Regions from separate parts of the Clostridium gelidum genome, predicted to be linked through region 3. Evidence: riboswitches for the same ligand, from Rfam matches in the RefSeq annotation. Region 3 holds a riboswitch; each other region holds the start of a gene.
The links. A riboswitch is a leader RNA that binds a small molecule or an ion and turns the genes downstream of it on or off. The one in region 3 is predicted to bind cobalamin.
Positions count from the first base shown of each region.

Region 1: it holds a riboswitch for cobalamin, as region 3 does, so the genes downstream of both, psyc5s11_RS17365 (energy-coupling factor ABC transporter permease) here and psyc5s11_RS13280 (ABC transporter substrate-binding protein) in region 3, are expected to answer to the same signal.
Region 2: it holds a riboswitch for cobalamin, as region 3 does, so the genes downstream of both, psyc5s11_RS19295 (sirohydrochlorin cobaltochelatase) here and psyc5s11_RS13280 (ABC transporter substrate-binding protein) in region 3, are expected to answer to the same signal.

Region 1 covers NZ_AP024849.1:3,767,591-3,770,875, reverse strand. Annotated here, with positions in the region: gene cbiQ (cobalt ECF transporter T component CbiQ) at 1-600, shown strand, start outside; gene psyc5s11_RS17370 (energy-coupling factor ABC transporter ATP-binding protein) at 613-1,437, shown strand; cobalamin riboswitch at 1,485-1,621, shown strand; gene psyc5s11_RS17365 (energy-coupling factor ABC transporter permease) at 1,778-2,530, shown strand; gene psyc5s11_RS17360 (energy-coupling factor ABC transporter substrate-binding protein) at 2,530-2,853, shown strand.
Region 2 covers NZ_AP024849.1:4,204,751-4,208,035, forward strand. Annotated here, with positions in the region: gene psyc5s11_RS19290 (cobyrinate a,c-diamide synthase) at 1-438, opposite strand, end outside; gene psyc5s11_RS19295 (sirohydrochlorin cobaltochelatase) at 515-1,351, opposite strand; cobalamin riboswitch at 1,597-1,780, opposite strand; gene psyc5s11_RS19300 (hypothetical protein) at 2,088-2,507, shown strand; gene psyc5s11_RS19305 (right-handed parallel beta-helix repeat-containing protein) at 2,824-3,285, shown strand, end outside.
Region 3 covers NZ_AP024849.1:2,957,440-2,960,724, reverse strand. Annotated here, with positions in the region: gene psyc5s11_RS13285 (FecCD family ABC transporter permease) at 1-423, opposite strand, end outside; gene psyc5s11_RS13280 (ABC transporter substrate-binding protein) at 440-1,354, opposite strand; cobalamin riboswitch at 1,533-1,705, opposite strand; gene psyc5s11_RS13275 (metal-dependent transcriptional regulator) at 1,784-2,257, opposite strand; gene psyc5s11_RS13270 (Nramp family divalent metal transporter) at 2,457-3,285, shown strand, end outside.

The DNA of each region.
Region 1 (3,285 bases), 810 kb from region 3:
GAATTTTCAGTAATGGAATACTTGTCGATACTTGCGATTCCAATCGTCTTTATCCTGCTTGGCACTTTTACCATTGCCATTGATTTTTCAAGGAAGCCCATGGGGCAGTATAATCTGTATCTTGGTTTCTGCTATGTGTTTACGTCTCATGCAAAGCTTAAGACCGTGGTATTTTTGATTTTGAAGGTTTTTGCAGCTATCAGTGCTCTACAGATGATGACACTGTCGACTCCATCCTCTGAGATTATCTATGTGCTTCGAAAGGCACATGTGCCAAAGCTTATTGTAGAACTCATGAGTCTTATTTACCGTTATATTTTCATTTTGATGGATGTTTATGCTAAAATGAAAAACTCCGCAGAATCACGATTAGGCTACTGTGATTTTAAAACTTCCTGCTATACATTTGGAGGCATTGCAAGCAATATGTTAGTTATTTCATTAAAAAAGGCAAATGCTTATTATGATGCCATGGAAGCCAGATGTTATGATGGAGATCTTATATTTTTGGAAGAAGATAAAAATGTAGAGACAAAACAAATTGTCATCGCAGCAGCATTCATAATTTTTTTAATTATGCTCTGGGCCTTTACAAGATAGAAAGGAACGATTATGGGAAATTTAATATTAAAAGTCGAAGATCTTTACTACATATACGGAAATGGAAAGCCTGCATTGGAAGGCGTAAACGTGGATATCTATGAAGGTGAGAAAATCGCTGTTCTTGGTTCCAACGGCTCTGGAAAATCCACATTTTTCTTGAACGTGGATGGTGTACTTACACCGCAGCAAGGGAAAATCAGTTATCGTGGTACAGTTATAAGTAAAAAGAATTTAAACGAGCTTAGAAAAAATATTGGAATTGTATTTCAGGATGCAGACAATCAAATCATTGCATCTACAGTTAGGGCAGAAGTTGCATTCGGACCTATGAATTTAAAGCTTCCAAAAGAGGAAGTACTAAAACGGGTTGATGAAGCACTATCATACATGAACATATCTGATTTCAAGGATCGTCCTCCTCATTATTTGAGCGGTGGTGAGAAAAAGCGCGTAACTATTGCTGATATCATTGCTATGAAATCGGAAATTATAATTTTTGATGAACCGACAGCAGCACTAGATCCTTTAAATGCACATATGCTAGAAGAAGTTTTACTCAAGCTTGGAGCAGAGGGAAAGACCATGCTTATTTCTACTCATGATGTAGATTTTGCATATAGATGGGCTGAAAGAGTTATTGTTTTCTGCATGGGGAAAATTATCGCAGACGGAGCGCCTCTAGAAATTTTTCAAAACACTGAAATTTTAAAACAGGCAAATTTGAGACAACCAACCTTACTAGAAGTCTATGAATCCCTTGTAGAAAAACATCTGTTAAAAGATACAAAAGACTATCCGAAAAGTACACAGGAATTCAAGAAAATGCTTGAATAATAGACATTTTCTAGACAGTTTGGCATATACATGTTATGATACTTTTGATAATTTAATATCTATTGGTGCCAGCAAATATTTGTTAAGGCAACGGGAAATGGGTGAAAATCCCATGCGGTCACGCCACTGTGAAGGCAAGCATAAGCTGCCAAGTCAGGATACCAGCCAATGTGATAAGTTGTTATATTTAGTTACGAACGATGACTAAGTGTGGTTAGCGATAATAATCGCTAAAGTCCTATCCTAGGACCGCACACCTGATTTATTTTTGTAAATGCAGGTGATTTATATTGTCTAGTTTTTGATGTCGTTCACATTAAAAACTATAGAGGAGGAAAAAATGAATCAAAAAGAAAAGAGAATTGTCGCACTTTGCGCAGCCTTTGCTTTAGTTTTCGGAGTAGCTCCGGCGGCAAACGCAATGCACATTATGGAAGGTTATCTTCCACCAAAATTCTGCATTATGTGGGGTGTTATATGCATTCCATTCGTAGTAGTAGGTTACTTATCAATTAAGAGAACGTTGTCCAAGCACCATAGAGCTATCACTATTCTTGCCATGGCAGGCGCATTTGTTTTCGTACTTTCATCTTTAAAGATTCCGTCAGTAACAGGAAGTTGCTCACATATGACTGGTACTGGACTTGGTGCAATATTATTTGGACCAAGCGCTGTCAGCATCCTAGGCATTATTGTACTGATTTTTCAAGCAATATTGCTTGCTCATGGGGGAATTACAACTCTTGGTGCTAATACGTTTTCTATGGCTATTGCAGGTCCCTTCGTTTCTTATGGAATTTATAAATTATGTAAGATGCTAAAAGTTAATAAACATGTAGGTATTTTCTTGGCAGCATCAATAGGTGATCTATTCACTTATTGTATAACTAGTGGTCAGCTTGCACTTGCATATCCGTCTGAGAATGGTGGTGCCCTTGCATCTGCAGTAAAGTTCCTTGCAGTATTTGCACCGACACAAATTCCACTAGCAATTATCGAAGGTATTCTAACTGTTGTCATCATTATTGGCCTTGAAACATATGCAAAATCTGAACTAACAGATCTTGGATTTATGAATGGAGGCGAAAATTGATGACAAAGACGAAAAAAACAGTCGTAAGTTTATTAATTATTGCTGCATTGATTGGCATTATTCCATTATTCGCATTAAAGGGTGCCCAGTTCGGTGGTTCTGATGATGCTGGAAGCAAAGTTGTTACCCAAATTACAGGTACTGAGTATAAACCTTGGTTTACACCTGTTATGGAAACTTGGATTGGTGGAGAATTACCTGGCGAGATAGAGAGCTTACTTTTCTGTGTACAAACAGGTATTGGAGTTGGTGTTATTGCTTTCTTCATGGGAAGATTTGTAGAGAGAAATAAAATAGAAAATCAGAAGAACAAAATAAAATAATATTTTTTCGTATGATTGAAATATAAAGAAAAAACGGTGATGCAAAAAGCAGCAGCGCCTAGCAAAAGCCTTGTCCAGTACTATACTGGACGGGCTTTTTTTATAAATACCCAGTAACGGTATATAATTTTAAAAACAAGATATAAGATTACTAAACTTTCATGGATTTTAAGTTAAAACTAAAATATATTATGCACATACAATATATAGTGATAAATTATGATATTTAAACAATATATAGTTATAATGTACATGAATTATGTTTTAATGTGATTGATTTATAATATAGTTCCTTATATAATAGTCTAATGGATACTACATAATAAATATTATTAGTAGAGTATAAAAATCATGAACTAATGTTTTTTACAGGGTCTCTAATTTACTATTTATTATAAGATATCTAAAAATTCAAATTTTAGAGAAAGTAAG
Region 2 (3,285 bases), 1.2 Mb from region 3:
TAATACAATGCCTACAATATTGGCATTTCTATAATTCTTAAAGCCATTAATTTCAGCACACAAACTTGCACTTTGGCCCTTTGGAGACAATACTAATATAATTGGCATATTTCCTAAAAGTTTTGAAATTTCATATGTTGAACCTTTTTCGGATACTCCAATTCCATCGTACAAGCCCATTACCCCTTCAATTATTCCAACATCTCCACTACCTTTAATATAACTTTTTATAGTACCTTCTTCACCCATTAAAAAAGTATCAAGATTTCTTGACGCTTTTTTTGTTACCTCAGTGTGGAATGCTGGATCGATATAATCTGGTCCAACTTTATATCCTTGAACCTCTAATTTTCTATTTTTAAGTGCTTTCATAAGTCCAAGGGTAAAAGTCGTTTTTCCGCCACCACTACAATTTGAAGAAATGATTATAGATTTCATAATAATTTCCTTTCTATTTCACAAATGTACAGTTTGAAATTTATAGTTTTAATTTAAAATTTACAATGAGTAATTATTAATTGCTTTTATATCTAAGTTTCTTAGTTGTTCCCGCATTTAAATATTTTTCATGAATAGAATCATAAATTCTATTTATATAAAGTTCATTAAATTTATCTACTTCGCCAAGTCCATGCATATGTAAAGTTACTTCTATTCCTTCTCTTTGTAGTATACTCTTTAAAGAATCTTCTTCATCTGATGCCATATCATTTTTCACATGATCCCCTGCAACAACTAATAATGGAACAAGCTTTGTTTTCTTTATTCCTTTATTCTTAAGCTTATTCAATACAGTATCCGCTGTTGGATATCCTTCTACTGTTGCTACAAATACATTTTCATAACCATTGTCAATTAAAACAGTTTGAAGCATTCCATACACTGCATTGGCGGGATGTTCAGTGCCATGTCCAAATAATACAACACTTTCCTCTCCAAGTAAAACATCTTTAATACTATCTATAAATAAGAAGTAATCTTCAGGAAGTCCATTCATTCCCTGATAAAAGAATATAGGTCTTCCAAGTTTAATAACCTTAAAATCATCTTTTATATTTTCTACAACACCTTTTATGTAATCAAATTCTTCTCCCGGAATTATATGTAATGGTTGAACTATAACTTCTTCAAATCCTTTAGCTTTTAAATCTGCTAAAGCTTCTTCTGGAGTTAATATGATTAAATTATCTCTTTCTCTTAATTTTTTTATTATAATATGAGCAGTAAATGCTCTAAATACTTCGTAATCTTTAAATTCATCCCTAACTCTATCTTCAACCTTTTCTATTGAATTTTTAAGCGCATCTAAATGACTCGTTCCAAAACTTACTACTAAAATAGCCTTTTTCATTTGATTTCCTCCTAAATAATAATCTAAAAAATAAATTTCATTTCATTACTTTTTTAATTTATGTATCAATTTTATTATTTTGAATATACAAAAAATCCCCATTACCCGTTTTTAGGCAAAGAGGATACATAATAACAAATTAAGAATGTAAAACTTATCTATAATATAAAACTCCACTTAAACGCTTCACTTCACTTAGAACTACATTCCACCATTTGCTAGTATCTTCCCTCCGAAGGTAGCATTTTTTATAAAACTTCTAGGCAGGTCTCCTGACTTTGGTGTCATCCTAAATCTCTTCCTTCCCAAGAATAATTTCTCAGTGGATATTTTAGAGATTAGTCCTCCATTACAGTAGCGGGGGCTGTAGTAGATTTGCACTACTTTCCCTTTTAATTTTTTAATAAAACCTAAAAATCATTTTTAACTATATATATATTACAAAATTACCAAGTCAGATTACTAATCTATTTCGTGTCCTTGACTTATTATTCCTTTCACATCCCTTACCTCTAAATTATAAAGTACTAAAATACTTTATTCAACCCAAAAGTAGTTTTAATTTAATTATTCATTGCAAAAGTTTTTAAGACAGAAATAATTTTGATTTACAATTCATTTTATTCTAGTATAATTTTAATATAAGACATCTGAAAATATCTGTTATATATTTGACTTATTACTTCAGATTTCTAAAAAAAATATTAATATAACAAATTTTAAAGGCGGTGCAATTATGTCAGCATATATGATTACATATTTTATAAGCGATACTACTGGACACAATCATGTACATGATGAAAATTGTGGATGTGGTGGAGATCACTCACATTCTCATGAAAAAGAAGATTGTGAATGTGGCGAAGATCACGCACATTCTCATGAAAAAGAAGATTGTGGATGTGGCGAAGATCACTCTCATTCTGATGAACCTGTATATGGAGAAGCTCATTTAATTGGAAAAATTAAATCTTTAGGCGCTTGGGCTCAATTTTTACCTCAAGGATTTTTTGTTAAAACAACTTCATCTGCAAATGAAATATTTGCTGAAGTTAGCTCCGTAGCAAACAAAGGAGATCTTATCTTTGTAACAAAAATAGATGCAAAATCTTCAGCATTTGCAAACCAAGCTGTTTTAGATTGGCTAGCAAAATAGAACTTTAATATGAAGTAGTATACGGCGGAATCAGGAGTTCGATTCTCCTTTTATCACCACTATAGTAAACATCAACATTTAGGTATCTAAATTGTTGGTGTTTTCTTATTGTCCACTCATCTGCAAAATAATCTGAAATAAAGAATCTATTCCCTTAGCAGTTCTACTATAAAAAAAATATATAGATTAATTCATGAGTTGTTTTTTATAGCACTCTTTTTTATGCCTACAAATTGGAATTAAATATAACATTTCTCATAAATTGTTTATTATGATAAAATAAATATATTAGAACATAAAAAGGGGGATAAACAATATGCAAAAGTTAAAATTAACAAAAGTAATAGCTAGTTTATTAGTAGTAGCTTCAGTATTGTCCTTAAATTCAATAGGAGCAAGTGCTTCTTGGAGACAAAATAGTAAAGGATGGTGGTATACAGTAGATTCATCAGCTACAGGCTGGATGAAAATTGATGGAAAATGGTATTATTTTTATTCTGATGGTTATATGGCTCATGACAAAACAATTGATGGTTTTAAATTAGGTTCTGATGGTGCATGGGTAATTAATCAAAAGGCAGCATCAACAAGCAATTCAGATGTGAAAATTGATGAGGTTACTGTTGAAACTGCTCAGGAATTTGTTAATGCCATAGGTTCCAATAAAAGAATTTTATTGAAACCAGGAGTATATAATCTATCAAATATTGATCAAATTAATAAAGCAGATAATTCAGTAATATGGAACACCGTATATGATGGAAACGAATTAAATATT
Region 3 (3,285 bases):
ACCTATAATTGGCATTGTTAATTTCCCTATGAAAGGTATTGAGAATCCTGTGACTATAAGTAATCCTACTCCAAGGGATGCGCCAGAGGATACTCCCAAAGTATATGGTGACGCTAGTGGATTTTTAAGTACCGATTGAACTACAGCACCACTTACGGAAAGTGAACCTCCTACTATAAAAGCTAATAAAACTCTTGGCAATCTCAAATTCCAAATTATTGCTACATCATTATTATCAATACCTTTAGATAGTGGGATGCCAAATACTTTATGTCCAATTATAGATAAAATATCTTTAATGCTAGTATTAGCACTTCCAACAGAAGTTCCAATACATAAAACCAAAAATGTTAACAAAATTATTAATATTATTCCTTTTTTATTATTGTCTATAGTTTTTAATGATTTTTTATAAATGTGCATAGTATTTATTACCTTCTCATTTCTGTATGTATTTTTCAGGATAAACAGCCTTAGCCATTTCTTTAAGCGCTTTTATTATATTTTGAGATGGTCTAGAGGATGAATTTTTATCAATAACAAATATCTTATTTTCCTTAATCCCAGTAACATCCTTCCATCCATCACGGGTTCTAATTGAATCAACAATATTTTCTGCTGATTCATTAGTAAGTATTACATCTGGATTAGCTTTAATTATAATTTCATCACTTGGTGATATCCATGAATTTTCATTTGCTAATATATTCTTTGCTCCAATTAGTTCTATCATTTCATTTAAAAATGTACTATTACCAAAACTATATAAAGCTGGAGTTGATCCTATTTCAAAATACACATTTTTTTTGTTAGTTATTGTATTTCCAATTTCTTTAATAGAATTTATTTCATTTTTCATATTATCTACTATTTCTGTACCTTTTTTCTCAGTATCTGTAACTTTTCCGATAAAATTAATATCTTCATAAATACCTTCTATACTAGAACTTACTGGTATATATACAACCTCTATTCCAGCTTCCTTTACTGCTGCAAAGGGATCGTCATTTCCAGATTTATTATGACCTGAAGCTATTATTATATCTGGCTTTAAACCTACAATTGTTTCTGCATCTGGATTTCTAAAATCAATTTTAGGTAAATCTGAATCTAAACCCTTAATATCTGCGGAGTACTTATCTATAGCTATCAATTTATCTGCAAGACCAAGATTCACTAATATCTCTGTATTAGATGGTGCTGTGGATATTATAGTATTTACTTTTTTAGGTAAATCAAACTTGTTTCCTGCTCTATCGACCATTGCTGTAGTCTTTTCTGTGCAACCAACTAGCATAGTCATAATTAATATAACTACAAAAACTAATGATAAAAATTTATTTTTTAATTTCATAATGTCCTCCTAAAATTTTTGAAAATTTAAGGGCAATTAAAAGGCATACCCTTTTGAGAGTATGCCTAAAAATACATAATTGTATAAATCCATGAAAGATAAAACTAAAGTAAATAACTAAAGCTTTAATAAACATAAATATATATTATTACCTAATATCCCACCCTCAGGAGATATTAATTTCATATAACATTTAGGTATCCCGACTTAACTTCATTCTACTTTCAAGCCTTCCCAATTTCTCAGTGGCCATTTTGATTTCGTCAGTTTTACGGTTACTGGGGTAGTTGAAGAATTTCACTTCATTCCCTATTGCATGTCATACTCTATTTTAAAAATTATATTCAATAACTCATGTACTGTCAACTTAAAACATAAAAAGAGAGAATAAAAATAGAAAATAAACTATTAAATAAAAAAAATATTTTTTCATAACTTTAAGTTTTTTCTGTAGGTTTTAAATTCAATAACTATCTCTGGATTGTCCTTAATGAATTGCACAAAATCTTGAAAACATTTTGTTGTTTGATTACTTATAGTATGTTCAATTTTTTCAGTTTCTTCTAATATATCAAGCTCTGAAATATCAAGTATTCGCAGTAGACTTTCAATAACATTATGACGGTTAATCAGTGCCTGTCCAAGCAGTTTCCCAGTATCTTCAAGGACTAAAATCCCATATTTTTCATATTTCAAAAGCCTCATTTCTGCTAACTTTTGTACCATTTTTGTCGCAGAAGGAGGCTTTACATTCAAGATATTAGAAAGTTCATGAATCCTTGTAAATCCTGTATTAAAAGATAATCTATATATCATTTCAAGGTAATCCTCCTGAGACGCAGTAAGGCAATTATCTTCTTTTTTCATATATTCATTAAAAGTATAAAAATCATTTTTAGTCATAGTCTCACCTACTTTGCGCTATAGTCTATTAAATACATTCTATGCTTGAACAAATAAAATAATTACTTTGGTGTATCATTTTTTCAATTTACTACATAGCTTATATTATAAAATAAATTAGTTTAGACTAACAAAATTAACTATTCATAACTATTTAAAGTATATAAAATAGGATTAATTATTAAGGATGATATATTTTATGAAAAACGAACTAGGCTTAAGAGATATTGATGTATCTCCAGAAAAACTTTTTATTTTGAAAACAGGAACAAATAACATACTTAAACAATCACGCAAGTTAAAAGAACTGCTAAAATTTTTAGGACCTGCTTTTGTTGTTAGTGTGGCATATATTGACCCAGGTAACTTTGCAACTAATATCAGTGGGGGGTCAAAATTTAACTATGTACTAATTTGGGTAATTTTGTGGAGTAACTTAATGGCTATGTTTTTGCAGACTATGTCTGCAAAACTCGGAATAGCTACAGGTCATAATCTACCTGAAATGTGCGCCAAAGTATTCCCAAAGTCTGTAAATTGGATATTTTGGATTATTGCTGAAATAGGTGCCATGGCTACAGATTTAGCAGAATTTCTTGGTGGAACATTAGGATTATATTTACTGTTTCATATACCTATGATATATGCAGGACTTCTTACTGCAATTATAACATTTATAATTTGCTATATGGAAAAGTACGGTCAGAAGACAATTGAAATTATAATATCAATACTTGTTGCGGTAATAAGTATTGCATATACAATAGAATTGTTTCTTGCTAAACCAGATTGGATGGAGGTAGGTATTCATACCCTAATTCCAATGTTACCCAGTAGTGAAGCTGTATTGATTGCTGTAGGAATGCTTGGTGCAACAGTTATGCCTCATGTAATATATTTACACTCACAATTAGTTCAAAGCAGAAATACTGATTCCTCAGATGAAGGAAAATCAAGACATTTAAGAATGGAAAAGATAGATGTTGCTCTAGCTATGAATATTGCTTTTATTGTTAATGCTGCAATGG